DNA from 2 places in the Bradyrhizobium sp. 134 genome. Region 2 is predicted to be linked to the other one. Evidence: riboswitches for the same ligand, from Rfam matches in the RefSeq annotation. Region 2 holds a riboswitch; the other holds the start of a gene.

Region 1 (12,230 bases), on a different contig from region 2:
CGAGAAGCAGGCGATGGCGCCGACCTTCAGGATGTCGAAAAACATCGCCCATTGGATGCGCAGCCCGCGCAGCTTCGGCGTCACGCGGGCGCGGCCGGAGAACAGGTACCAGCCCATCACACCGATGTTCATGCAATAGGCAATCAGCGCGCCGGCGGCGACGCCGCGCATGCCGAATTGCGGCACCGGACCGAGGCCGAGGCCAAGTGTGCCGCCGAGCACGATCTGCCAGGCCGCGGAATTGAGGATCAACAGCGACGGCAGCTTCATGTTGCCGGTGCCGCGCAGGACGCCGGCCATGGTGTTGAGCAGCCAGGGCAGCACGGCGCCGCCAAAAAACACCTGGGTGTAGGCGATCGCATGCGTCAGCACCTCGCCGCGGCCGCCGAGCATTTCCAGAACGCGCGGCCCGAAGATCAGCATGCCCAGCATGAAGACGAGGCCGAAGCTGATGCCGATCAAGAGCGCGTGCGCGGCGAGCGTCCCGGCACGCTCGCGATCGCCGGCACCGAGCGCGCGCGCGATGGCGGAGGCCACCGCGCCGCCCATCGCACCGCCCGACATGGTCATGGTCAGGATCACTGTCGGAAACACCAGCGCCATCGCGGCCAGCGCTTCCACGCCAAGGCGTCCGATATAGGAGGTCTCCGCAATCACTGTGCAGGTGCCGGCTGAAAGCGCGACGACGTTGGGCCAGGCCAGCCCGAGCAGCGTGCGCAGGATCGGCCCGTCGGTCAGTGCATTCTTCACCGGGGGTGGCGGCGGAGGTAGCGGTCGCTCTTGTTCATCGACCGGAATCTCGGCGATGTCGGACATGTCCTCTCCCGGGCGCGAGCGCCAGTTGCGGCGCGGCAATGACTGGGTGTGCCAATGAATTTGTTCGCGCAAAAGGCGCGGGGTTCAGCTTGTTAGCACGGCAATTGCCGATTCCTTCTGCGCCTGATGCAGGCGTGCCCTGCGGCAGCGCATTTCGGTCGGTGACATCAGCCGACCGTCCAGATCAGCGGCGGCCGGCCCCCCGCGGCCGGGCGCATGTGCACGCCGATGTGCCGCCCGCATCCGGCCGCGAGCCCTTCGAACAGCCCCGCCAGCACCTTGGCGCAAGCGGGGTGGTGATCGGCGACGCCGTCCATCAACTTCCAGCTCTGCTGACGGATTTCGAACGTGCCTTCGGATTGCGTTGTCTCAGCCACATCGTCCTGCGCGACAAACAGCGCGTTGAGGAACGTCGCGAACTCGCCCGCACCGCCGCGGCCCATCGACAGCGCCGCAGCGATCTCGTCAAAATATTGCATCCCGATCAGCTTGCCCGTGAGGTGCAGGAGATAGCCGGCATCCTCCGGACCGAACAGCTGCACCATCACGGGCGCGGCGGTGCGCACATATTCCATCGCGTAGTTGCGGTAGGCTTTTTCCAGTCGCGGTCTTGGCCAGCTTGCGACCGGCAAGGCCGGAGCCGCGGCGGCATCGAACAGCGGCGCTTCGAGATGCCGCGCGAACACGAGGCGCTGGTCGAGCTCGAGCGGTTGGTCGTATTGGTGATAGTACCCTTCGAGCCCGTCCTGGCCGTCGACGCTCTGCTTGGTGCAGACGAACCCCAATCTGGTATCGCCGAGCGCCACGCCGTTGTTGGCGTGCCAGCCGCGCAGCATCGCGCGCGAGACTTCGCCCGGCACGCCGCAGATGGCAGTGCCTTTCCAGATCCAGCGCGGTGGCGGATAGCGGATCCAGGCTTTGCGGTCGCTCTCATGCATGTATTCGACGTGCACGCCGCCGATCCAGTTCGAGAGGTAGTGATATTGCGCGGCGGCGACTGCTGGCGGCAGATGGCTCAGCCCGAGCTTCTCCAGCCCCGGCAGGAAGCGCTCCTGCTGCTGGCGGCGGAACACGCGAAAGACGAACTCCGCGGCATCTGCCGTGCCGCGACGTGTGACCACGGTGAGGATCAAGCCGGTGAAATAGGCGTGATAGAGATCGGCAACCGCGCGCCAGCGTTTCCATTGAGCTTCCTGCGCGGGGTCAGATGCAGTGGCCATGTTCGCTCCCGATCGTTGTTTTGATCGAGTGTGTCACCGCAGCCGGCGACGGACAAGCTGAGCCGCATGCAGGGCGCCCTGCACGCGGGCTCGCCAATTCCGCATCACGAATTTTGCGCAGGTTTAAATTCGCGCAGCCTTGGCGGCACGCTCGCGCTCGAAGCGCTCGGTCACGTCGCGCGCCATCGCCACCGATCCCTGCACCACTCCAGCGGCGTCCCGCACCAGCGCGAAGGTCATCTCGATGTAGAGCTTTCGTCCATCCTTGTGCAGCGCACGGGTCAGTGTCGGCTTGCCCGCAAGCTTCATCGCGCCGCTGGCAAGCGCGGCCTCAAAACCCTTCCAGTGCGCGGCGCGCAGATGTTCGGGAATGATCAGGTCGAGATTCTGGCCCAGCGCTTCGTCCGCGGAGAAGCCGAACAGTGCGGACGATGCGCGATTCCAGCGCATGATGGTGCCGGAGCGATCCGAATAGATCAGCGCATCGGCGACGTCGTCGAGGATGTATGCGTCGAGTTGGGATGGATTGGTCATGTCAGCACCTGGTGGCCCGGATGGAGCACAGCGTAAGCCGGGATCGTGCCACAAGTGAGACTTTCCCGGATGACGCTTGCGCTCCATCCGGGCGACGGGTGATCGCTACACCCGGAAATGCTTGCTCAGCTTCAGGCCCTGCGCCTGGTAGTTGGAGCCGATGCGCTGGCCGTACATCGCGTCGGGACGAGCCAGCATCCTCTCGTAGACGAGGCGGCCGACGATCTGGCCGTGCTCGAGGATGAACGGCACCTCGCGCGAGCGCACTTCGAGCACGGCGCGCGACCCCAACCCGCCGGCGCCGGCATAACCGAAGCCGGGATCGAAGAATCCGGCATAATGCACGCGGAACTCACCGACCAACGGATCGAACGGCACCATCTCCGCGGCGTAATCGGGCGGCACCTGCACGGCCTCTTTCGACGCGAGGATATAGAACTCGCCGGGATCGAGGATCAGGCTGCCGTCGGGGCGGGCCGAGATCGGCTCCCAGAACTCCTCGACGGAATAGCCGGCGCGGCGATCGACGTCGATGACGCCGGTGTGGCGCTTGGCGCGGTAGCCGACGAAGCCGCCGCTCTTTTCGCCGGAAAGATCAACCGAGACGGCGACGCCGCCGGTGAGATCGGCGTCATCGATATCGACGAGACGCTCGGTCGCGTGCAGCGCCTCGAGATCGTCGATGTTGAGGATGGCGTCGCCGGTGCGGAAGCGCACCTGGCTCAGGCGCGAGCCCTCGCTGACCAGCACTGGGAACGTCTTCGGACTGATCTCGGCATAGAGCGGACCGTGATAGCCGGCACCGATCATGTCGAAGCGGCGGGTGCCGTCGGCGATCACGCGGGTGAAGACGTCGAGCCGGCCGGTCGAGCTTTTCGGGTTGGCGGCCGCGACGATCTCCGGCGGCAGCGCGAGGCTTTCGAGCAGCGGCACGATGTAGACGCAGTTGGTCTCCAGCACCGCGCCGTCGGCGAGGCTGAACTCGTGCAGCTTCAACTCGTCGATCCGCTCGGCGACGGTGGCGCCGGGACCGGGCAGGAAGCTGGCGCGAACGCGATAGGCAATGTCGCCGAGGCGCAAATCGAGGCTCGCCGGCTGGATCTGGCTTTCGACGAAGTCGTAAGCGGGCAGGATGAGACCACCCTCCGCCATCGCCGCGATCATGCGGTCGGGCAGGATACCATTGGCGTCGGCGGCGACCGTGAACGTCAACCCGGGGTCCTCATCAGGGATCAAACACATCCCGACATGCGGGAAATATGAGCGTTTTACGGCTATCCGATGGACGTCTTGACGGAAAGGGCATTGCGGAATATGAGCATGACTTATCCCGTGGTGATTTGAGCCGGCCGGCTTGCAGCCACGTTAAATAAGTCGCTAAACAGGCCGGGGACCTCTGTGATCCCGGCCCGTGGAGATATTCCAGGCCGGTTTTTTTGTGACCATTTTCGATGGTCACTCCAGGAGGTCCTATGTCGAAGTCCCCGGCGCCAACCGCGTCCTACCGTCCCGAAACTCGCCTGGTTCATTCCGGTACCCTGCGCTCGCAATATGGCGAGACGTCAGAGTCGCTGTTCCTGACCCAGGGCTACGTCTACAACAGCGCCGAGGAGTGCGAGGCGCGGTTCAAGGGCGAGGACCCCGGCTTCATCTATTCACGCTACTCCAATCCGACCATCGCGATGTTCGAGCGGCGCATGATCGAGCTCGAAGGCGCCGAAGCGGCACGTTCGGCGGCGACCGGCATGGCCGCGGTGACGACCGCGATCCTGGCGCCGCTCAAGGCCGGCGATCACGTCGTGGCCTCGCGCGCGCTGTTCGGCTCGTGTCTCTACGTCGTGCAGGATTTGCTGCCGCGCTACGGCATCGAGACCACGCTGGTCGACGGCCTCGATCTCGACCAGTGGCAGCGCGCCATGAAGCCGAACACCAAGACGTTTTTCCTGGAGAGCCCGACCAACCCGACGCTGGATGTACTCGACATTCCCGGCATCGCCGAAATCGCGCACAGCGGCGGCGCGCGGCTCGTCGTCGACAACGTGTTCGCCACCCCGATCTGGCAGAGCCCGCTCGCGCTCGGCGCCGACGTCGTGGTCTATTCCGCGACCAAGCACATCGATGGCCAGGGCCGCTGTCTCGGCGGCATCATCCTGTCCTCGGAAGCGTTCATCGCCGAGCACATCCACAATTTCATGCGCCAGACCGGCCCGTCGATCTCGCCGTTCAACGCATGGGTCCTGCTCAAGGGCCTAGAGACGCTCGCCGTGCGCGTGCGCGCGCAGACCGAGACGGCGGCGCGCATCGCGGACGTGCTGGCGAGCCATCCGAAGATTTCGCGGCTGGTGTTTCCCGGCCGCGCCGATCATCCGCAGGCCGCATTGGTGAAGAAGCAGATGCGCGGCGGCTCGACGCTGGTCGGCCTCGAGGTCAAGGGCGGCAAGCAGGCGGCGTTCCGCGTGCTCAACGAGCTCAAGCTTGCCAAGATCTCGAACAATCTCGGCGACGCCAAGAGCCTCGTCACGCATCCGGCAACGACGACGCATCAGCGCCTCAAGCCGGAGGACCGCGCCGCGCTCGGCATCAGCGAGGGCTTCATCCGCTTCTCGGCGGGGCTTGAGCACGCGGACGATCTGATCGAGGATCTGACCGCGGCGCTGGAGAAGGCGTAGCCACGCATTCGACATCGTGGGGTGGTCAAAGCGAAGCGTGCCCACCATTCACGATGGCAGCGCCGATGGATGGTGGGCACGGCGCGCGAAGAGCGCGCCTTCGCCCACCCTACGCACCGATGCTTACATCGGCCGATAGGTCCGCACGTCCGCGGGCACGTTGACGCCGAGCTTGATCTGGCCGACAGAGCGGATGATGTCGTCGCCGAGGAGCTGGGCGAAGCAGGCGTAGCCCCAATCGTTCATGTGCAGGCCGTCGGCGATCACGAAGCTCTCGACCGGAATCGACTGCTTCTCGTGCCAGTCGCGCATCACCTCGAAGCGCGGGAAGATGCCGACATGACGAAGCTCGGCGACCTTGCCGAGCAACTTCACCATCTTGCCGGCGCTGTCCGCGCGCTGGTTGACGGCGGGCGAATATTGCGGATCGACCAGCACGACGTCGGTGCCGCCGGCAGCCTGGATGCGGCTGATGCCGTCCTCGACCAGTTTGGCGGTATCGCCGGGATCGAGATTGCGCAGCACGGCATTGGTGCCGACCTGCCAGATCACCAGATCCGGATGCACGTCGATCACCTCTTTCTGGAGGCGCTTCATCATCTCGGGTGCGTCCTCGCCGCCGACGCCGGCATTGACGACGGTGATGTCGGCAGTCGGATAGTGCCGGTGCAGCTGCGCGGCAAGGCGATTGGGATAGTTGAACTCCGGCGAGCTCGCGCCGAATCCCGCGGTCGACGACGAGCCGAATGCGACGATGACGACGGGCTGGCCGGCGACGAGCTTGCCCGCGACATGCGGCAGCGAGCCCATTGCCTTCGCGCCGCCCTTCGGCGACAGGCAGGGGACGCGGCTAAAGATGTCGCCGGCGGATTTCGCGACCTGCTTCACCTTGTCGATGGCGCGCGCCGTGATGCCGCGCTGGTCGGGGGACGTCGCTGCGACGGTGGTCTGGGACGGTGAAGCGGGAGCCGGATCAGCCGATTGCTGCGGGGCCGGTGTTGCCTGCGCGGCCTGCGTCTGCGCGCGCGACTGCGAGGCCGGACTCAGCAACAGCAGCACCGCTGCTGCGGGCACAGCCAGCCATGCCGTCAGGCAAAAAGGGCGGAGAGAACTCATTAACGCTAGACCTCAATTTTGCTGCTGGGCCGGCTCCAGATGGGCAGCGTCGATCACGAACTGTGCCAACGCCCGGCCAAGGCAATCATGGACCTGTTTCGCCAGCTCAGGCCCGCGCGACGGGCTGAACAGGTCGAACTGCCCCTGATCATTCCACTGCCGCATGATCGCGAAACGATCGAACAGCGGAATATCGTGCTCCTGCGCCACCACCCGCATATTGTCGAGGTATGGCGGCACCGAGATCATGGTTTCGGTACGCGGACTATACTGCAGATTCATCAAGACGACGTCAGCCCCTGCCTTTTGCAACGCAACAACCCCTTCGGTCACCGCGCCACGAAAATCGTCGGGATCAATGGCTCGGATAGCATCCACGGTCCCGGTCTGCCAGATGACCAAAGTAGGCGCTTTTGCTTCCATCAGCTTAACGAAGCTGGCGGCCGCCTCCTCAGCCGTTTTCTTGCTCTGTATTTCTACGGAGACGTGCACAGTCTCGGTCGGCGGCAGCTTCTCCTTCAGGATGGCCTGCATCCGCGCCGGATAAGAAGCGTCCTCGGAGGCCGGAATCGTGGTCGAGCGGCTGCCGATGACCAGGATTTCGAGCGGCTTGCCGGCCTTGATGGCATCGGCGACCTTGGGAAGCTGGCTTTCGCTGGTGAGCAGATAGGACGGCAATTCGCAGGCTGCGGGCGCGGCTGAAGCAGCAGGTGCCGCCGAAGCAGCAGGCGCAGCATCGTCCGCGCGCGCCGGAGGCGCGGCGAGACCACCGCACAGCAGGATCAGGCTCAGGAAAACCTTCGCCTTCATCAGCCCCCTCCCGCCATATCGGCGCTGCCGACGGCGCTCTTGGTTTTCGAACCGCTCTTGTCAGCCACCCGCTTGTACCACGAAATCAGCCAGGCCATGGCCCACATGATCAGGATTCCGGAGAGACTAATTAGCGCATGCATCACCGGGCCGCCCGAGACTTCGGCCAGGATGAAATGGCCGGCAAAGGCTAGGAAGACGCCGAGACAGAATATCTCCAGGGAATGCGAGCCGCACAGGATCAGCGGCCGCAGCCAGGGCGATTTCAGGCCCGGCCAGTCCCGGGGCAGGACGCGCACGGTGAGCGCGGCCAGCGCCAGGAAATGCGTGAAGCGCAGCACGTCGAGGTCGGCCTTGTCGATCGGATACATCCACTGCTCGAGCCGCTTCGGCATGAAGTGGGAGAGCTGCGGCACATACCAGGTCAGCGTCACGTAGAATGCCGCGACCAGATAGGCGATCGCGATCCACATCGTCACCCGCGAAGCGAGAATGTGCGACATCCGTCGCGCACCCCCGAGCGCGCACCATGCCCCGAACACGAACAGCAATTGCCAGGCGAAGGGATTGAAGGCCCAGAAGCCGTTCGGATAGGCCGACAGGTAGAGATCGTATTCCCAGGTCACCGCGTAGAGCGCGACCGAGAGACCGAGCGTTACGTCGGGGCGCCATTTCATAAGCCACAGGATCAAGGGCAGCGCCAGCATCAGCACGATGTAGAGCGGCAGCACGTCCATGTTGACGGGGCGGAAGCGCAGCAGCAGCGCCTGCACGATCGTGACGTCGGGCTGCTTGAGGAAATCCATGATGCCCATCTCTTCGGTGTAGAGCGGGTTCTCGAACCTGGTCGCGACGTAGGAGATTTCGGCAAGGAAGATCGTGAACAGGAAGACGTGGGCGACATAGATCTGCCAGACGCGCCGCAGGATGCGCGCGGTGGCGACGACGATGCCGGACTCCAGCATCGCCCGACCGTAGACGAAGGCGGCGGTATAGCCGGAGATGAAGATGAAGATCTCGGTGGCGTCGCTGAAGCCGTAATTGCGGATCGTGAACCAGGTCAGAAGGCTCGGCGGCAAATGGTCGATGAAGATCAGCCACAGTGCCAGGCCGCGGAACAGGTCGAGCCGGAGTTCGCGCTCGCCGATGGCGGGCAGCGAAATGGCCGGCGATGCCGCGCGCGGCTTCGCACCCGCGGATTTGACCTCCACAGGTTTGGCGGTTCCCGCGATCGTCGATCCCGTCACTTGGTCGGCAATGGTCATCGGGGGCTAAAAACCCTTCCGCAAATCGCGACGTGGCAAGGAGTGTACCGGTCCGGCCGTCATCTCGCAAAGCGCCCGGATCACATGCAAAGACACTTGGACGTGTACTTCCCTGCGAATTCTGGCGGGACGATGTCGCCAGGACCGCCTCCGGCGTTTGGTTCCCGAGCAGATTTCGGTATGATGGCAATCATGTACCGCGCCGTGACCCGCCAGATCGAAGTGACCGTCGAGCCGAACTTTGTTCCGGAGCAGTCGTCGGCCGACCGCTCCCGCTATTTCTGGTCCTACACCATCGTCATCACCAATTCCGGCGACGAGACCGTGCAGCTCAAGACGCGGCACTGGATCATCACCGACGCCACCGGCCGGCAGCAGGAGGTGAAGGGCGAGGGCGTCGTCGGCGAGCAGCCGACGCTCGCCCCCGGCGAACGCTTCGAATACACCTCCGGCGTGCCGCTCACGACCGCCTCGGGCTTCATGACCGGCCGCTACCAGATGGTCAGCGCAACCGGCGAGCGCTTCGAGATCGACGTGCCGACGTTCTCGCTGGACAGCCCGGACAACAAGCGGGTGTTGAATTAGGGTCTGAGATGGTGGGCACGGTTCGCTTTACCCGCCCTCCGGCACTACAGCACCGCGCTACGCGTCCTCGACGCCCGCCTCGTCCGGTGTGAACTCGTACACCGAGCTGCAGAACTCGCAGGTCACGACGACCTTGTCGTCCTTGACCATCGCGGCACGATCGTCGGACGAAAAGCTCTTCAGCATCGATGCCACCGCGTCGCGCGAGCAGGAGCATTGCGCCTTCAAGGGCAGCGGATTGAACACGCGCACGCCGCGTTCGTGGAACAGACGGTAGAGCAGCCGCTCGCCGGACAGCTCCGGATCGATCAGCTCGACATCTTCGACGGTCTCGATCAGCGAGCGCGCCTCGACCCAAGCATCGTCTTCAGCGACGGCATGCACCTCGACGCCTTCGGGCGCATCGCCGGGATGCAGATCGGCCTGCCGCGCGCGCTCGGGCGCCTTCGGCAGGAACTGCATCAGCATGCCGCCGGCGCGCCAGCGATGCTTGCCGCCGTCGTTCGAGCGCCACTCCTCGCCGACGGCGAGACGCACGCGGGTCGGGATCTGCTCGGAGCGCAGGAAATATTCGTGAGCGGCGTCTTCCAGGCTGCCGCCGTCGAGCGCGACCAGGCCCTGGTAGCGGCTCATGTCGGGGCCCTGGTCGATGGTCATGGCGAGATGACCGTGCCCCAGCAGCGCGCCGGAATCCTTTGCATCGCCGAGGCGCGCGGCGTCGTAGCGCGCATAGGCGCGCAGACGATCCGGCGCCTGATAGTCCACGACCAGGAACGACACCGGACCGTCGGTCTGGGCCTGGAGGATGAAGCGGCCCTCGAACTTCAGCGCCGAGCCGAGCAGCGTGGTCAGCACGATGGCCTCGCCGAGCAGCTTGCCGACCGGCGCCGGGTAATCGTGCTTGGTCAGGATCTCGTCGAGCGCCGGACCAAGCCGCACCAGCCGACCGCGCACATCGAGCGCGTCGACCTCGTAGGGCAGCACAGCGTCATCGATCGGAACCGCGGATGGCGCGCGAACCGGACCTTCGGGCCCGGTTTTCATGTCAGGGGATTGGGAAACCATGGCGCTTTATCTGGGGTCGGAAGGCGGAATTGGAAGGGGTTCGGAGCAGCTCATCTGGACACTGGTTTGATCATGATACGGCAAATTCGGTGTCGTCCCGGCGAAGGCCGGGACCCATAACCACGAATATTGGTTTGGCGAAAACTCGTTGCCTCCGCCGATCTGCCACAAGAGAGATTCCGCGGTCTGGGTCCCGGCCTTCGCCGGGACGACGGAAAGTTAGCTCGCCCGCGTCGATCTACTTCACCGCGTCGAAGCACCAGGCCAGAATGCCCTTCTGCGCGTGCAGGCGGTTTTCGGCCTCGTCGAACACGACGGATTGCGGACCGTCGATCACCTCGTCGGTGACCTCCTCGCCGCGATGGGCGGGCAGGCAGTGCATGAACAATGCATCGGGCTGGGCCAGCGACATCAGCTGGGCATTGACCTGATAGGGCTTGAGCACGTTATGGCGGTGCTCGCCTTCCTTGTCCCCCATCGACACCCAGGTGTCGGTCACGACACAATCGGCCCCACGCACGGCGGCTTCGGCATCGGTGCCGAGCATGATCGGCGCGCCGGTCGCCTTGATGAAGTCGCGCATGGCTTTTTTCGGGGCGAGCTCCGGAGGCGTCGCGACATTGAGCTGGAACTTGAAACGCTCGGCGGCGTGCGCCCAGGACGCCAGCACGTTGTTGTCGTCTCCGGTCCAGGCCACCGTCTTGCCCTCGATCGGGCCGCGATGTTCCTCGTAGGTCATGAGGTCGGCCATCACCTGGCAGGGATGCGAGCGCCGCGTCAGGCCGTTGATGACGGGTACGGTGGCGTTCGCCGCAAGCTCCAGCAGGGCATCGTGATTGAGGATGCGGATCATGATGGCGTCGACATAGCGCGACAGCACCCGCGCGGTGTCGGCGATGGTCTCGCCGCGGCCGAGCTGCATCTCGGCACCGGTGAGCATGATGGGCTCGCCGCCGAGCTGGCGCATGGCAACATCGAAAGACACCCGCGTCCGCGTCGAGGGGCGCTCGAAGATCATCGCCAGCGTCTTGCCTTCGAGCGGCCTGACCGGCTGATGCGCCTTCTGCTTCGCCTTCATCGCGGTGGACGCGGCGAGCATGCGCTTGAGCTCCGACAGCGGCAGCTCGTTGATATCGAGGAAGTGCTTCGGTGTTTTCTTGGGTGTATTATCGGGCGACTTGCTCATCAGCTTGCCGCCCGCTTGTTGCCGGATAACGCGGTGCAGGCGCGCTCGAGCCGCCCGACGCTGTCCTCGATCTCGGCTTCGGTGACGATCAAAGGAGGCAGGAAACGCACGACATTGTCGCCGGCACCGACGGTGAGCAGCTTTTCGGCGCGCAAGGCGGCAACGAGATCGCCCGAAGGCACCACGGCCTTGATGCCGATCAGGAGGCCCTCGCCGCGCACTTCGCTGACGACATCAGAGTGGCGGTCGATCACGGAAGCGAGCTTCTGCTTCAGCAACAGCGACATCCTCTGCACGTGGTCGAAGAAGCCGGGCTTGAGCATGACGTCGAGCACGGCGTTCGCAGCCGCGATCGCGAGCGGATTGCCGCCGAAGGTCGAGCCGTGCGAGCCCGGTGTCATGCCGGACGCCGCTTCCGCGGTCGCAAGGCACGCGCCGATCGGGAAGCCGCCGCCGAGCGCCTTGGCCAGCGACATCACGTCGGGCTCGACGCCAAGGCGGCGGTACGCGAACAGATCGCCGGTGCGACCCATGCCGGTTTGCACCTCGTCGAAGGCGAGCAACAGACCCTTCTCGTCGCAGAGCTGGCGCAACGCCCTCAGGAAGGCAGGCGTTGCCGAACGGACACCGCCCTCGCCCTGGATCGGCTCGATCAGGATTCCGGCGGTCTGCGGACCGATCGCCTTTTTCACCGCCTCGAGATCGCCATGCGCAACCTGGTCGAAGCCCTCCATCGGGGGGCCGAAACCTTCGAGATATTTTGCCGAACCCGTCGCGGCCAGCGTCGCCAGCGTGCGGCCATGGAACGCGCCTTCGAAGGTGATCATGCGATAGCGGTCGGGATGGCCCTTCGCGGCGTGATAACGGCGCACCACCTTGATCACGCATTCCAGCGCTTCGGCGCCGGAATTGCAGAAGAACACGAAATCCGCAAAACTTTCATTGCACAGGCGCGCGGCGAGCT
Region 2 (12,230 bases):
GACGCGACCGGCCGCCTGGTCGAAGCGGGTCGCAAGGAGCAGGAGCAGCTGATCGGCTCGGCGCCGAGCTATGCGCCGTTGGAGAACTAGCGGTTTTCCCGATTGTCCACCGGAGCCGGGGCGTGCGGAGAATGCGCATCCCCATGCAGCATCATGGCAAGCTGATGCAGCTGCGCGTCGCGAAAGCCTTCGGCCTCGATCGCCTTCACCGTCGCGGTCACGTAGTCGCGGTTGGCGCCGGACTGGCCGTGGCCCTGGAGCACGTGGCGATGCTGGTCGGTGAGCGACAGCCGGCCGGCATATTGCACATGGCCGCGATCGACGACATAGGCGAGCGCGGAGACGCGCTGCCGCGCATCGTTCTCCAGCCACACCGAGCGCATGACTTCGCGATAGACCGACGTCACCTGCTCGCGCGCGCGCAAATAGGCGACGACGTCGGCGCGGTTCTTTTCGGCGACGCGGAAGGCGATGCCGCGGCAGGCGCCGCCGCGGTCGAGGCCGAGCACCAGACCCGGCTTCTCCGGCGTGCCACGGTGGACGAAGGAATAGACGCAGAGCGCGCGGTGCTCGCCGACCAGCCGCGCGGGGACGCGCTCCTCGAATTCGAAGCCCGGCCGCCACATCAGCGAGCCGTAGCCGAACACCCAGAGGTCGCCTTTGGCAGTGGTGACGGAGGGGATGGTGATTTCCGACATTTCGGGCACGGCTACCAGAACCGCGCCCCCAAGCGAAGCGAATTCTCCGCCTTTCGGAGCACGCCAACCTCGCTTACATTTGACAAAATCAGGGGTCAAAGGGTCGCCGCATGTCCGATATGACCATTGCCGCACGCCGGCGCTCCCGCTGGGGCCTTTTCATCGCCCCTGTCATCCTCCTGATCCTCGCGGTGGCGTGGAGCGGCTTCTGGTTCTATGCGGCGTCGCAGGCCGAAATCGCCGCCGATGCCTGGCGCGCGCAGGAGGCCAAATCCGGCCGCGTCTATGATTGCGCCAAGCGCTCGATCGCGGGCTTCCCCTTCCGCTTCGAGGTCCAGTGTTCGGGCGCCAGCGTCGCCCTGGTGTCGCAGAACGCCAGCAAGACGCCGTTCACGGCGAAGCTCGACAACATCCTGGTCGTCGCGCAGGTCTACGACCCCAAGCGCGTCATCGCGGAATTCACCGCGCCCGCGACGCTCACTGACGGCGTCACGCAGAGCACCTTCGTGGTGAACTGGAGCAAGGGTCGCAGCAGCGTGGTCGGCCTGCCCGCCGTGCCGGAGCGCGCCTCCATCGTATTCGAGGAGCCGACGGTCAATCGTGTCGACGGCAGCGTGCAGGTGCCGCTCGCGCGCGCGAAACAGGTCGAGCTGCATGGACGCCTCGCGGATGGATCGCCGTCCGATCATCCCGTGATCGAGACCGTGCTCCAGATCGCGCAGGGCAGTATCCAGGGCGTTCATCCGCTGCTCGCCGAGCCGTTCGAGGCCGACACGCGGGCGAAGATCACCGGACTGTCCGACCTCACGCCAAAGCCGTGGCCGCAGCGCTTCCGCGAGATCCAGGCCGCCGGCGGCCATATCGAGATCGTGCAGTCCCGGATCCAGCAGGGCGAGATGATCGCGGTTGCGGCCGGCACGCTCGGGCTCTCGGCCAACGGCCGTCTCGATGGCGAATTGCAGATGACGGTGACGGGCCTCGAGCGCGTGATCCCCGCGCTCGGCATCGAGAAGATGCTGGAGGAGGGGGTGCCGCAGGCGACCCTCGATCGCGTCGCGCCGGGCGTGAAGTCGCAGGACCTCAACAATCTGTTCGGTGCGCTCGACCGCGCCGTTCCCGGCCTCGGCAAGGTCATCAAGCAGAACGCCAATGCCGGCGTGGCCGCCGGCATCAATTCGATCGGCACCGAGAGCACGCTGGAAGGCAAGAAAGCTCGCAGCTTCCCGCTGAAGTTCGCCGACGGCGCCGTGCTGCTCGGCCCGGTCAAGGTCGGCCAGATCCCGCCGCTGTATTAGGTCGTGAATTCATAAATCGCCGGGCGGACAGCTTGGTCCGCCTGACGCGTTTGAAGCTGTGAACAGATGGCTTCCGAGGAGCGTCTTGTTAGCGTCAATGATGCAACCCGCGAGGTCCTCTCCGGCGTCGGGCGAGGAGTGTATCAGTTGCGGCTCGACAGGTAGCGTTCTGCCGCCCTATTGAAGACCAACTGCCGGCTCTAAAGTCGCGCCCAGATTATCTGGGGTTCGGGGGAAACAATGCGCGCGTTGAATTGTCTCGTGGCAGCATCGCTGCTCGTCGCCTCCCTTCAGACCGCAACCGCCAGGGATAGCGAACATTGGGTGGTGTCCTGGACGGGCGCGGTTCAGGGCCCATACCCCGTCGGCAATCCGTCTGCCCAGCCCGAACAGAAATTCGCGTTTCCCGAGCCTGCGGCCGGTGCGCGGGACCAGACTTTTCGCCTGATCGTGCGGCCGGATATCTGGGGCCGTCAGGCCCGCATCCGGCTCAGCAACGTCTTCGGCACCAAACCCGTCACGTTTGACGGCGTTTACGTCGGCCTGCAGTCGGGTAGTGCCGCGTTGATCCGCGGCTCCAACACTCCCATTACGTTCGCCGGCACGGCTTCCGTTACGGTGTCGCCGGGGAATTCGGTCTGGAGCGATGCGATCACGCTGCCGTTTGCAAAGCGGCCCGATGATCTCGCCGGCCGCCGGCTTGCGGTCAGTTTTCATGTCGCCGGCCAGAGCGGTCCGATGACCTGGCACGCCAAAGCGCTGACTACTTCCTATGTCAGTGCGCCGGGCGCCGGCGCGAAGGGCGCCCTCGAAGACGAGGCTTCCTTCCCCTATGCGACTGCGTCGTGGTTCTTTCTCGATGCGATCGAGATGACTGCGCCTGCCGATGCCTTCGCCATCATGGCGTTTGGGGATTCGATTACCGACGGGACCGCCTCAACCATGAACGGCGACGATCGCTGGCCCAACGTGCTGTCGCGTCGCCTGAAGGCGGTCTACGGCAACAAGGTCGCCGTCGTGAATGGCGGCATCGGTGGCAACCAAATCGCAGGCCCCGCCGAATATGGTCCCGACAAACCGTACGCGGGTGGCCCCGCTTCGGGTCAGCGGCTCGATCGCGACGTGCTGTCGCTGTCCGGCATATCGAGCCTGATCTGGCTGGAAGGCATCAACGATTTCAGCAAGAACGGCAATTTTACCGCCGATCAGGTCATTGCCGCGATGAAGGACGGCGTCGCGAGGTTACGTGCAAAATGGCCGCAAGCCCGGATCATCGGCGCCACCGTCGTTTCGGCATTGGGCAGCACCAGCGCGGCACATGGTTTTCCCGAGCAGGATGACAAGCGCAAGGCGCTCAACGCATTTATCCGTAGCTCGGGGACATTCGACGGTGTGATAGATTTTGATCGCGCGACGCTCGACCCGGCTTCGGGTGGCCTCAAGCCGGAGTTCGTTCCCGAAAGTACGACAGGCGGCGCCGGCGACAAGCTTCATCCCAACCGCACCGGATATCTGGCGATGGGACAGGCCATCGACCTCGATCTGTTCAAGCCGGGAAAGTTTGGTCGCAGCGCGAAGCAGTAGGATGAATTCAGAGTCGCCTCTCTCCATTCGCTGCCCTCAGTTGTCGTAACTCCCTCCATGCGGGTTACGAGCTGAACTCACGGCCGCTTCGCCGGATCGTGATGACCCGCCGGGAATGCGGAGCCGCAAACTCCGCTCTCTCTCCATGTCGGCCGCACGATGATGCGGTCGCCCCAGGCAGGAGAGATAATCATGATCAAGTCCAAACTGTTCGTTGCCGTCGTCGCCATCTCGGCCGCGATCGCGACGCCCGCCTTCGCGCAGTGGCAATGGCAGTCGCAGGAGCCGGCCGCCTACGCCTCGATGTATCCGAATGGTGATCGCAACATCTCGAATCCCACGACGCGGGAGACGATGGCATTCGTCCCCTCGCCGAAATCACCGCGCCCAACGGTGATGCGCGCGACCAAGGGCAAATAGCCGCCGTCCCACCACTTGCCCGTCGCGAACTGGGCCCGGTCATGTCCCGGCCGGGCCCAATGCGCGTTGCCTTGAACGTGGCTTTGGACAATCGCGCGTGCGGATCGGCAGCCAACGAAAAGTATTCCGAACAGGATCGTCAGGAAAACGTGATGCAGAAGATGCACGGCGCCGCGAATAACCGCAGCCGCATTCAAATCACTCCACACCAGGGAAGCATGCATGCGCCGGAGACGGCGCGCGGAATCCAATCCACTTCCCAAATGGAGGAAGCTTCAAGTGCGGATCATCAATTGCGGACTGATGCTGGGTATTCTCGCTGCCTGTTCCGGGCAGGCGCGTGCCGACGACAATGTCACAACCGAAATCCAGTCGCTGAAGGCCAAGCTGAAGGAGCTGCAGCAACGCGTGGACTCGGAGGCGCGCAAGACGCGGCAGGCTGAAGCGCAGGCGAAGGCCGTTCAGTTGCCGGCAAGTTACAAGGCGCTCGCCGCCGATCCATGTGCGGCCGGCAAGGTCTGCTACAAGGGCGTGACTTTGACCTTCGGTGGCTGGGTCGATCTCACCGGTATCTACCGCTCGCGCAATCTCGCCTCCGATACCGGCTCGGTCTACAACTTCATCCCCTATCAGCAGAGCCGCAACTTCAACATTCCGGAAACGCGCTTCTCCGCGCGGCAGAGCAGGTTCTCGGTGCTGGCCGAGGGCAATGCCGATGCCGACACGCACCTCGCGGGCTATGGCGAGATCGATTTCGAAGGTGCGGCTCAGACGGCGAGCTCGGTTGCGACCAACTCGTTCAATCCGCGCATGCGGCAGCTCAGTCTGGAACTGGACCGCAGCGATCTCGGTCTTCACTTCCTCGCCGGGCAATCCTGGTCGCTCAACGCGCCGACCAAGTCCGGCATCGATCCTCGTGGCGTCGATGCGCCCGGCGTGATCGACTTCGAATCCGTTCCGGGATTTCTTGCGGCACGCCAGCCCGGGCTGCGCGTCTGGCAGGACATCGGACCGGAGTTCAAGCTGGCTGCCTCGGTCGAGAATGCCCAGACAGCGTTCTTCGGCGGCAACGTCCCGGCCGTCGGCACACCCGCCATCGGACCACAGGGCGTGCTGAACCCGAACCTTCAGGTCAATCTGACCGGTCCCGGCGGCAGCTTCTTCAACAACCTCAACAATGTCAGTCTGAATCAGGTGCCCGACATCACCGTCAAGGCAGCGTGGGACCCACGGCTCGGGCCCACCAAGCTGCATGTCGAGGCGTGGGCGCTCTACCGCCAGCTGTTCGATCGCTTCAACAACGCCAACCACACCTACGACACCGGAAGCTTCGGTGGACACATCTTCGCCGAGCTGATTCCGAAAACCCTCGATCTTCAGCTCTATGGCTCGCACGGCGTGCTCGGCCGCTTCACGGCAACGCCGTTCCCCGACGCGGCGGTGGCGCAGGACGGCACCATCCTCCCGCTGACGATCACGGCGGCCGCCGTCGGCCTGATCTGGCACGCGACGCCCAGCCTCGATGTCTACTCCTATGCAGGCCTCGAAAAGGCCAAGGCGAATTTCGCCAATGTTGGAACGGTGCCCTTCGGCTACGGCAATCCGCTCTACAACAACACCGGCTGCTTGACCGAGAACTCGCCGGCCGCGACCTGCAACGGCAACACCAGGGAGGTCCGGCAGATCACGGCGGGAGTCTACGACACAATCTACCAGGGCAGTTACGGCACGCTCAAAGCCGGCCTGCAATATTCCTACACGCAGCGGTTCGCGTTCGCGGGCGTCGGCGGTGCGCCGAAGACAGACGACAACGTCGTCATGACGCAGATCCGGTACTATCCGTTCTAATCACGGAGCCACGCGGGCTCGTAGCCTGGATGGAGCGAAGCGCAATCCGGGAATCCTGTCTCAAGCGACGGCGGTCCCGGATTACGCTTGCGCTCCATCCGGGCTACTTCAGTGCTACGGCTTGTTGCCGAGCTGCGCGTGCGGCCGGCCGAAGTCGGGCGCGGCCGAGTCCTGGCCGATTTCGACGATGCCGCGGCGGATGGCGCGGGTGCGGGTGAAGTGGTCGAACAGTGCCTCGCCGTCGCCGCGGCGGATCGCGCGGGTGAGCTTTGCCAGATCCTCGGTGAAGGTGCCGAGCATCTCCAGCACGGCTTCCTTGTTGGCGAGGAAGACGTCGCGCCACATCGTCGGATCGGATGCCGCGATGCGCGTGAAGTCGCGAAAGCCGCCGGCGGAGAACTTGATGACCTCGGACTCCGTCACCTGCGCCAGCTCGTCGGCGGTGCCGACGATGGTGTAGGCGATCAGATGCGGCAGATGGCTGGTGATCGCGAGCACGAGATCATGATGATCCGGCGTCATGATTTCGACCTTGGCGCCCATCGCCGCCCAGAACGCACGCAGGCGATCGGTGGCAGCCGCATCAACGCCCTCCGGCGGGGTGAGGATGCACCAGCGGTTGATGAAGAGCTCGGCGAAGCCGGAATCGGGGCCCGAATGCTCGGTGCCTGCGACGGGATGCGCCGGCACGAAATGGATACCTTTCGGCAGATGCGGCGCCATATCCCTGACGATGGCGCCCTTGACCGAGCCGACGTCGGAGATGATCGCGCCGGGCTTGAGATGCGGGGCGATCTCCTGCGCCACCGGGCCGCAGGCGCCGACGGGAATGCAGAGGATAACGAGATCGGCGTCCTTCACGGCTTCTGCATTGGTCGCCACGACCTGATCGACGATGCCGAGCTCCATCACGCGTGCGCGCGTCTTCTCCGAGCGCGCGGTGGTGACGATCTCGGAAGCCAGGCCCTGGAGCTTCGCGGCGCGCGCGATCGAGCCGCCGATCAGGCCGAAGCCGATCAGCGCGACGCGCTGGAAGTGCGGGGTCGCGCTCATCGTCCGGCCATGAAGTCGCGCAGGCCCTCGACGACGAGGCGGTTGGCCTCCTCGGTGCCGATGGTCATGCGCAGCGAATGCGGCAGGCCGTAGTTCTTCAAGCCGCGCAGCACCAGCCCGCGCCTGGTGAGGAAGGCGTCGGCTGCGTCCGAGGTCTTGCCCTCGGTCGGGAAGTGGATCAGCACGAAATTGGCGACGCTCGGCGTCACCTTCAGCCCGAGCTTGCCGATCTCCTCGGTCAGCCAGTTGCGCCAGGTCTCGGTGAACTGCTTCGACATGGCCTGGTGCGCGGTGTCCTCGATCGCGGCAACGGCGGCGTACATGGCCGGCGTCGATACGTTGAAGGGACCTCGGATGCGGTTGACCGCATCGATGATGTGCTCGGGGCCGAACATCCAGCCGATGCGCAGTGCCGCAAGACCATGGATCTTGGAGAAGGTGTGGGTCACCACCGTGTTTTCGGTGGTCGCGACCAGCTCGATCCCCATCTCGTAATCGTTGCGCGAGACGTAGTCGCAATAGGCTGCGTCCAGCACCAGCAGCACGTGCGAGGGCAGGCCGGCGCGCAGGCGCTTGACCTCGTCGAACGGCACATAGGTGCCGGTCGGGTTGTTGGGGTTGGCGAGCCAGACCAGCTTTGTCTTCGGCGTCACCGCCTTGAGGATGGCGTCGACATCGCAGGTGAGGTTCTTCTCGGCCGCGATGACATTCTTCGCGCCGACCGCCATGGTCGCGATCGGGTAGACCAGGAAGCCATGCGTGGTCGAGATCGCCTCGTCACCGTGGCTGAGATAGGTGTGGGCGAGCAGGTTGAGGATCTCGTCCGAGCCGGCGCCGCAGATGATGCGGTTGGGATCGAGCCCGAAGGTGCGCCCGATCGCTTCGCGCAGCACGCGCGAGGTCCCTTCCGGATAGTCTTCCAGATGATCCGCCACGTTCTTGAACGCCTCGATCGCCTTCGGCGAGGGCCCGAACGGCGTCTCGTTGGCCGAAAGCTTGAACACCTTGCGGCCGGGCTCTGCCACTGGAGTCTTGCCGGGCGTGTAGGGTGCAATATCGAGAATGCCGGGATTCGGCACGGGGCGGGACATCTTCAACTCCGGACTGGCTTAAGCGTTTCGCGACTTACGATTTCGACCCGGTCGGGGGCACCGTATAGCGCGTTGCGTGGCTGCCGACGAGGGCCGTGGAGCGCACCGAGGCCCCCGCTTCGATCAGGGCAGCCTTGATCTTGTCGATGTTGCTTGTCGCGGTGACCGAGACCAGCAGCGCGGCACCGTCGAAGGCGGTGTCGGGCACCGCCACGATCTCGGCGAGCGGCGACAGGGCGCGCGCGACCTCCGCATTCCACCCAGAGACGCGGACGCTGAAGGTCTCGACCTCCGTCACCAGGGCGCTGTCGGCGACGCGCGAGACCGCGAACACGGGCAACGCCGCCGGATGGTCGGCGCGCTCGACAAAGGGCAGCCGCGCGATGATCTTTGGTGCGCCGGCTTCTTCCAGCGACAGCCACCACGGCGTGCGGCTCGAAGTCGCCGAGACCAGCGCCAGATCGCCCTTGGACTTCGCGACGGCCTCGACCGCCGCCTGCGCGCTGAAATGCGCGACGTAAGGCACCGTGAAGCCGAAATGGAATCGCGCGGAATCGCGCATGGCCGGCTCGCTCGCCGAGATGTCGGCGTGCACCGAGAACGGGGCCTGGACATAGGTGAAGGTCGCGATGATGACGCGCCAGATGCTCTCGACCGTATCGAGCGGCAGGATGCCGCGATGACGCTGCACGAGGTCGCGCATCATGGAGGCCTCACGTGCCGGGCGGAACGCCGAGCCGACCTCCTGGGTCTGCTTCACATGGATCAGGCGGTCGATGATGTCGCCGCGTTGCATCAGCAGGCGATGCATGCCCTCGTCGATCGCGTCGATCTCCTTGCGCAATTCCTGGAGTGATGGTGGCGCGGGCGGACGTTGGGACATGTCTGACAGGTGCTGTTGAGAGGCGTTCCAATGCGGATCAGTCGAGCCGTCACCGCTGTGATGGATATCCTGATTAGGCAGTCGGGGCTGCGAAAGCAAAGAGAAATGCAAAGGGAAATCGGGCCCTTTCCGCCCGTGGCGCGACAGGCGAATTTGGCTGATCCGGGCCGTGACTTGACGAAAACCGTCCAAGACGGTAGTTTTTACCCGTTCCGTGGTCATTTGAGCCGGCCGGCTTGCAGCCACGTTAAAAAACTCGCTAAACAGGCCGGGGACGCTTTCGATCCCGGCCGAACCTATCGTTCAGGCCGGGTTTTTCATGGCCTGATGTCAATGCGGTCACCACGACGACCGCAAACGAGGTCGATGGTCAGATGGTTGGCGTCCAGTCAATTCCGAGTCCCGCGATCACCGCCGACGAGCGGTCGCACGAGGTGGATCATCCGAGTTCGCACGTCGCGCAGTTTGGCTTGGAACAGCCGCTGCGGCTCGATTGCGGTGTCGATCTCAGCCCGTTCCAGATCGCCTACCAGACCTATGGCGAGCTGAATGCCGATCGCTCCAACGCGATCCTGATCTGCCATGCGTTGACCGGCGACCAGCACGTCGCCAATGTGCACCCTGTCACCGGCAAGCCCGGCTGGTGGGAGACTTTGGTCGGCTCGGGCCGACCGCTCGATCCCAGCGAGTATTTTATCATCTGCTCCAACGTGATCGGCGGCTGCATGGGCTCGACCGGTCCGGCTTCGATCAATCCGGCGACCGGCAAGGTTTGGGGCCTCGATTTCCCCGTCATCACCATCCCCGACATGGTGCGCGCGCAGGCGATGCTGATCGACCGGCTCGGCATCGACACGCTGTTCGCAGTCGTCGGCGGCTCGATGGGCGGCATGCAAGTGCTGCAATGGACGGCGGCGTATCCGAGCCGGGTGTTCTCCGCGCTGGCGATCGCCTGCTCGACACGACATTCGGCGCAGAACATCGCGTTCCACGAGCTTGGCCGCCAGGCGGTGATGGCCGATCCCGATTGGCACCATGGCGGCTATGCCGATCAAGGTATCCATCCGCATCGTGGGCTCGCTGTCGCCCGGATGGCGGCGCACATCACCTATCTCTCCGACGCCGCGCTGCATCGCAAATTCGGACGGCGGATGCAGGACCGCGAGCTGCCGACTTTCTCGTTCGACGCCGACTTCCAGGTCGAGTCCTACCTGCGCTACCAGGGCTCGTCCTTTGTCGAACGCTTCGATGCCAACTCCTATCTCTATCTGACCCGCGCGATGGATTATTTCGACATCGCCGGCGACCATGGCGGCGTGCTGGCGAAGGCGTTCGCGGGAATCCAGACCCGGTTCTGCGTGGTCTCCTTCACCAGCGACTGGCTGTTCCCGACCTCGGAATCGCGCGCACTGGTGCACGCGTTGAATGCGTCGAGCGCGCGGGTGTCGTTCGCCGAGATCGAGACCGATCGCGGTCACGACGCGTTCCTCCTCGACGTGCCCGAGTTCTTCGACATCGGCCGTGCGTTCCTGCAGTCGGCAGGCAAGGCGCGCGGGCTCACCGCCAAGAAAGCTTAAAGGACGGCTAGTCATGTCTGTACAGGAAGCGCTGCCGCTGGGCGGCCTTGCGACCGGGCAGCCCGGTGATTTTCGCGCCGACCATGTGCTGGTGGCCGAGATGGTCAAGCCGGGCTCGAAGGTGCTCGACGTCGGGTGTGGCGAAGGCGACCTGCTCCAGCTGCTGGAAACCCGCGGCATCGACGGCCGCGGCATCGAGCTGTCGCGCGAGGGCGTCAACCGCTGCGTCGCCAAGGGTCTTGCGGTGGTGCAGGGCGATGCCGACACCGACCTCGTGAATTATCCGGATGACGCCTTTGACTACGTGATCCTGTCGCAAACCTTGCAGGCGACGCGGCAGCCCAAGGTCGTGCTCGAGAATCTCTTGCGCATCGGCCGCCGCGCCATCGTGTCGTTCCCGAATTTCGGCTTCTGGAAGATGCGGCTCCAGCTCCTGATCGGCGGCCACATGCCGCGCACGGAGAACCTGCCGGCAAGCTGGTATGACACCGCCAACATCCATTTCTGCACCATCAAGGATTTCGTCGAGCTCTGCGATGCGATCGACGTCAAGATGGAACGTGCCGAGGCGCTCGACCTCTACGGCCGTCCGCTGCGGCTGCGGATGCCCTGGTGGGTGTGGAATCTGTTCGGCGAGCAGGGCGTGTTTCTGCTGACGCGCGGCGGCAGGAAGTAGTTCTTCGTCATTGCGAGCGCAGCGCTAATGCGCCGCCAGTGACCTCGGGTCGCGCACCGGCCATCTTCCCGCTTCCACCAGCGTGACGAACCGTTCCACCGTTTCGTTGAACAGCGCTGGCTCTTCGAGATTGAGGACGTGGCCGGACTTCGGAAACATGGCGAGCCCTGCCGCCGGCAGATGCTTCTTCAGGAACAGGCTTGCGCCCACGCACGGATCGTCCTCGTCGCCGCAGATGATGAGTGCCGGCGTCGTGGCCGCTCTGATCGCGTCCGTCATCGTAAAGATCGAGGGACGGCCGGCCTGGAAGCCGCGCATCGTCCGCGCCGATCCCTTGGCGTCGTGCCGCGCCAGGGCGGCATAGAAATCGGCGTGGCCGCGCGGGTCCTTCACCAGGAAGGGAATCCGGCTCGGCGCCTCGCGCGTGACTTTTGCGACTTCGGCTGAGCCGAGCATCTCGAATTGCTCCGCGTTGGCGCGGCACTGCTTGCGCCAGGCGTCGAGGTTCTCGATCTCCGAGCCTGAGCCGACGCCGGCGAGCGTCATCGACAGCGCACGTTGGGGCGCGTTGAGCCCGATCTGGAGCGACGAATAGGCGCCCATCGAGAGACCGACGAAGTGCGCGCGATCGATCTTCAGATGATCGAGCACCGCGAGCGCATCGGTATAGAAATGCGTGTAGCCGTAGACGTCGCCATCAGGCACGTCCGATGGCGTGTAGCCGCGCGCCGAATAGGTGATGCAGCGATGGCCGCGCGAAAAGTAGCGCATCTGCGGCTCCCAATTGGTGTAGTCGGCCGCGAATTCGTGCAGAAAAATAATCGGCGTGCCGGTGCCTGCTTCTTCGAAATAGAGGCGACAATTGTCCTTCGTGAGGGCGTGAGGCATCCGGTTTTCTCCCTGAGGTGGCTGCGGCATTGGAATGCCGTCCTGCGGTGGGCGCATACGACCCTAACACTTATTAATCATCGTCGAAAATCTCCGCGACCGCGTCTTGTTCTCGCCACATCAGGATACTGATACAGCCCGCGGATGTCGGCCACCGCACGGGCCGATTGGGAAGTGGGGGTGTCAACGAAGGATGAAGAATGTTCGAGTTGTTTGC

Evidence for each region. Region 2 has a riboswitch for S-adenosylmethionine ahead of IVA75_RS06615 (homoserine O-acetyltransferase). Riboswitches for the same ligand answer to the same signal wherever they lie in the genome.
Region 1: another riboswitch for S-adenosylmethionine. It lies ahead of IVA75_RS13425 (O-succinylhomoserine sulfhydrylase); the one in region 2 lies ahead of IVA75_RS06615 (homoserine O-acetyltransferase).

The regions. Positions count from the first base shown of each region.
Region 1 is NZ_JADPKX010000034.1:806,367-818,596, reverse strand. Features, by position in the region: gene IVA75_RS13445 (MATE family efflux transporter) at 1-816, opposite strand, end outside; gene IVA75_RS13440 (hypothetical protein) at 984-2,036, opposite strand; gene IVA75_RS13435 (PAS domain S-box protein) at 2,160-2,570, opposite strand; gene IVA75_RS13430 (2'-deoxycytidine 5'-triphosphate deaminase) at 2,676-3,782, opposite strand; SAM riboswitch at 3,893-3,972, shown strand; gene IVA75_RS13425 (O-succinylhomoserine sulfhydrylase) at 4,043-5,239, shown strand; gene IVA75_RS13420 (SGNH/GDSL hydrolase family protein) at 5,363-6,355, opposite strand; gene IVA75_RS13415 (SGNH/GDSL hydrolase family protein) at 6,368-7,165, opposite strand; gene IVA75_RS13410 (OpgC domain-containing protein) at 7,165-8,430, opposite strand; gene apaG (Co2+/Mg2+ efflux protein ApaG) at 8,611-9,015, shown strand; gene IVA75_RS13400 (Hsp33 family molecular chaperone) at 9,073-10,080, opposite strand; gene argF (ornithine carbamoyltransferase) at 10,319-11,266, opposite strand; gene IVA75_RS13390 (aspartate aminotransferase family protein) at 11,266-12,230, opposite strand, start outside.
Region 2 is NZ_JADPKX010000016.1:186,271-198,500, forward strand. Features, by position in the region: gene IVA75_RS06570 (lysophospholipid acyltransferase family protein) at 1-90, shown strand, start outside; gene IVA75_RS06575 (gamma-glutamylcyclotransferase) at 87-698, opposite strand; gene IVA75_RS06580 (DUF2125 domain-containing protein) at 809-1,993, shown strand; gene IVA75_RS06585 (GDSL-type esterase/lipase family protein) at 2,234-3,577, shown strand; gene IVA75_RS06590 (hypothetical protein) at 3,770-3,997, shown strand; gene IVA75_RS06595 (hypothetical protein) at 4,277-5,845, shown strand; gene IVA75_RS06600 (prephenate/arogenate dehydrogenase family protein) at 5,960-6,898, opposite strand; gene hisC (histidinol-phosphate transaminase) at 6,895-7,989, opposite strand; gene IVA75_RS06610 (chorismate mutase) at 8,024-8,872, opposite strand; SAM riboswitch at 9,077-9,156, shown strand; gene IVA75_RS06615 (homoserine O-acetyltransferase) at 9,247-10,449, shown strand; gene metW (methionine biosynthesis protein MetW) at 10,463-11,125, shown strand; gene IVA75_RS06625 (alpha/beta hydrolase) at 11,150-12,013, opposite strand; gene IVA75_RS06630 (TIGR02594 family protein) at 12,214-12,230, shown strand, end outside.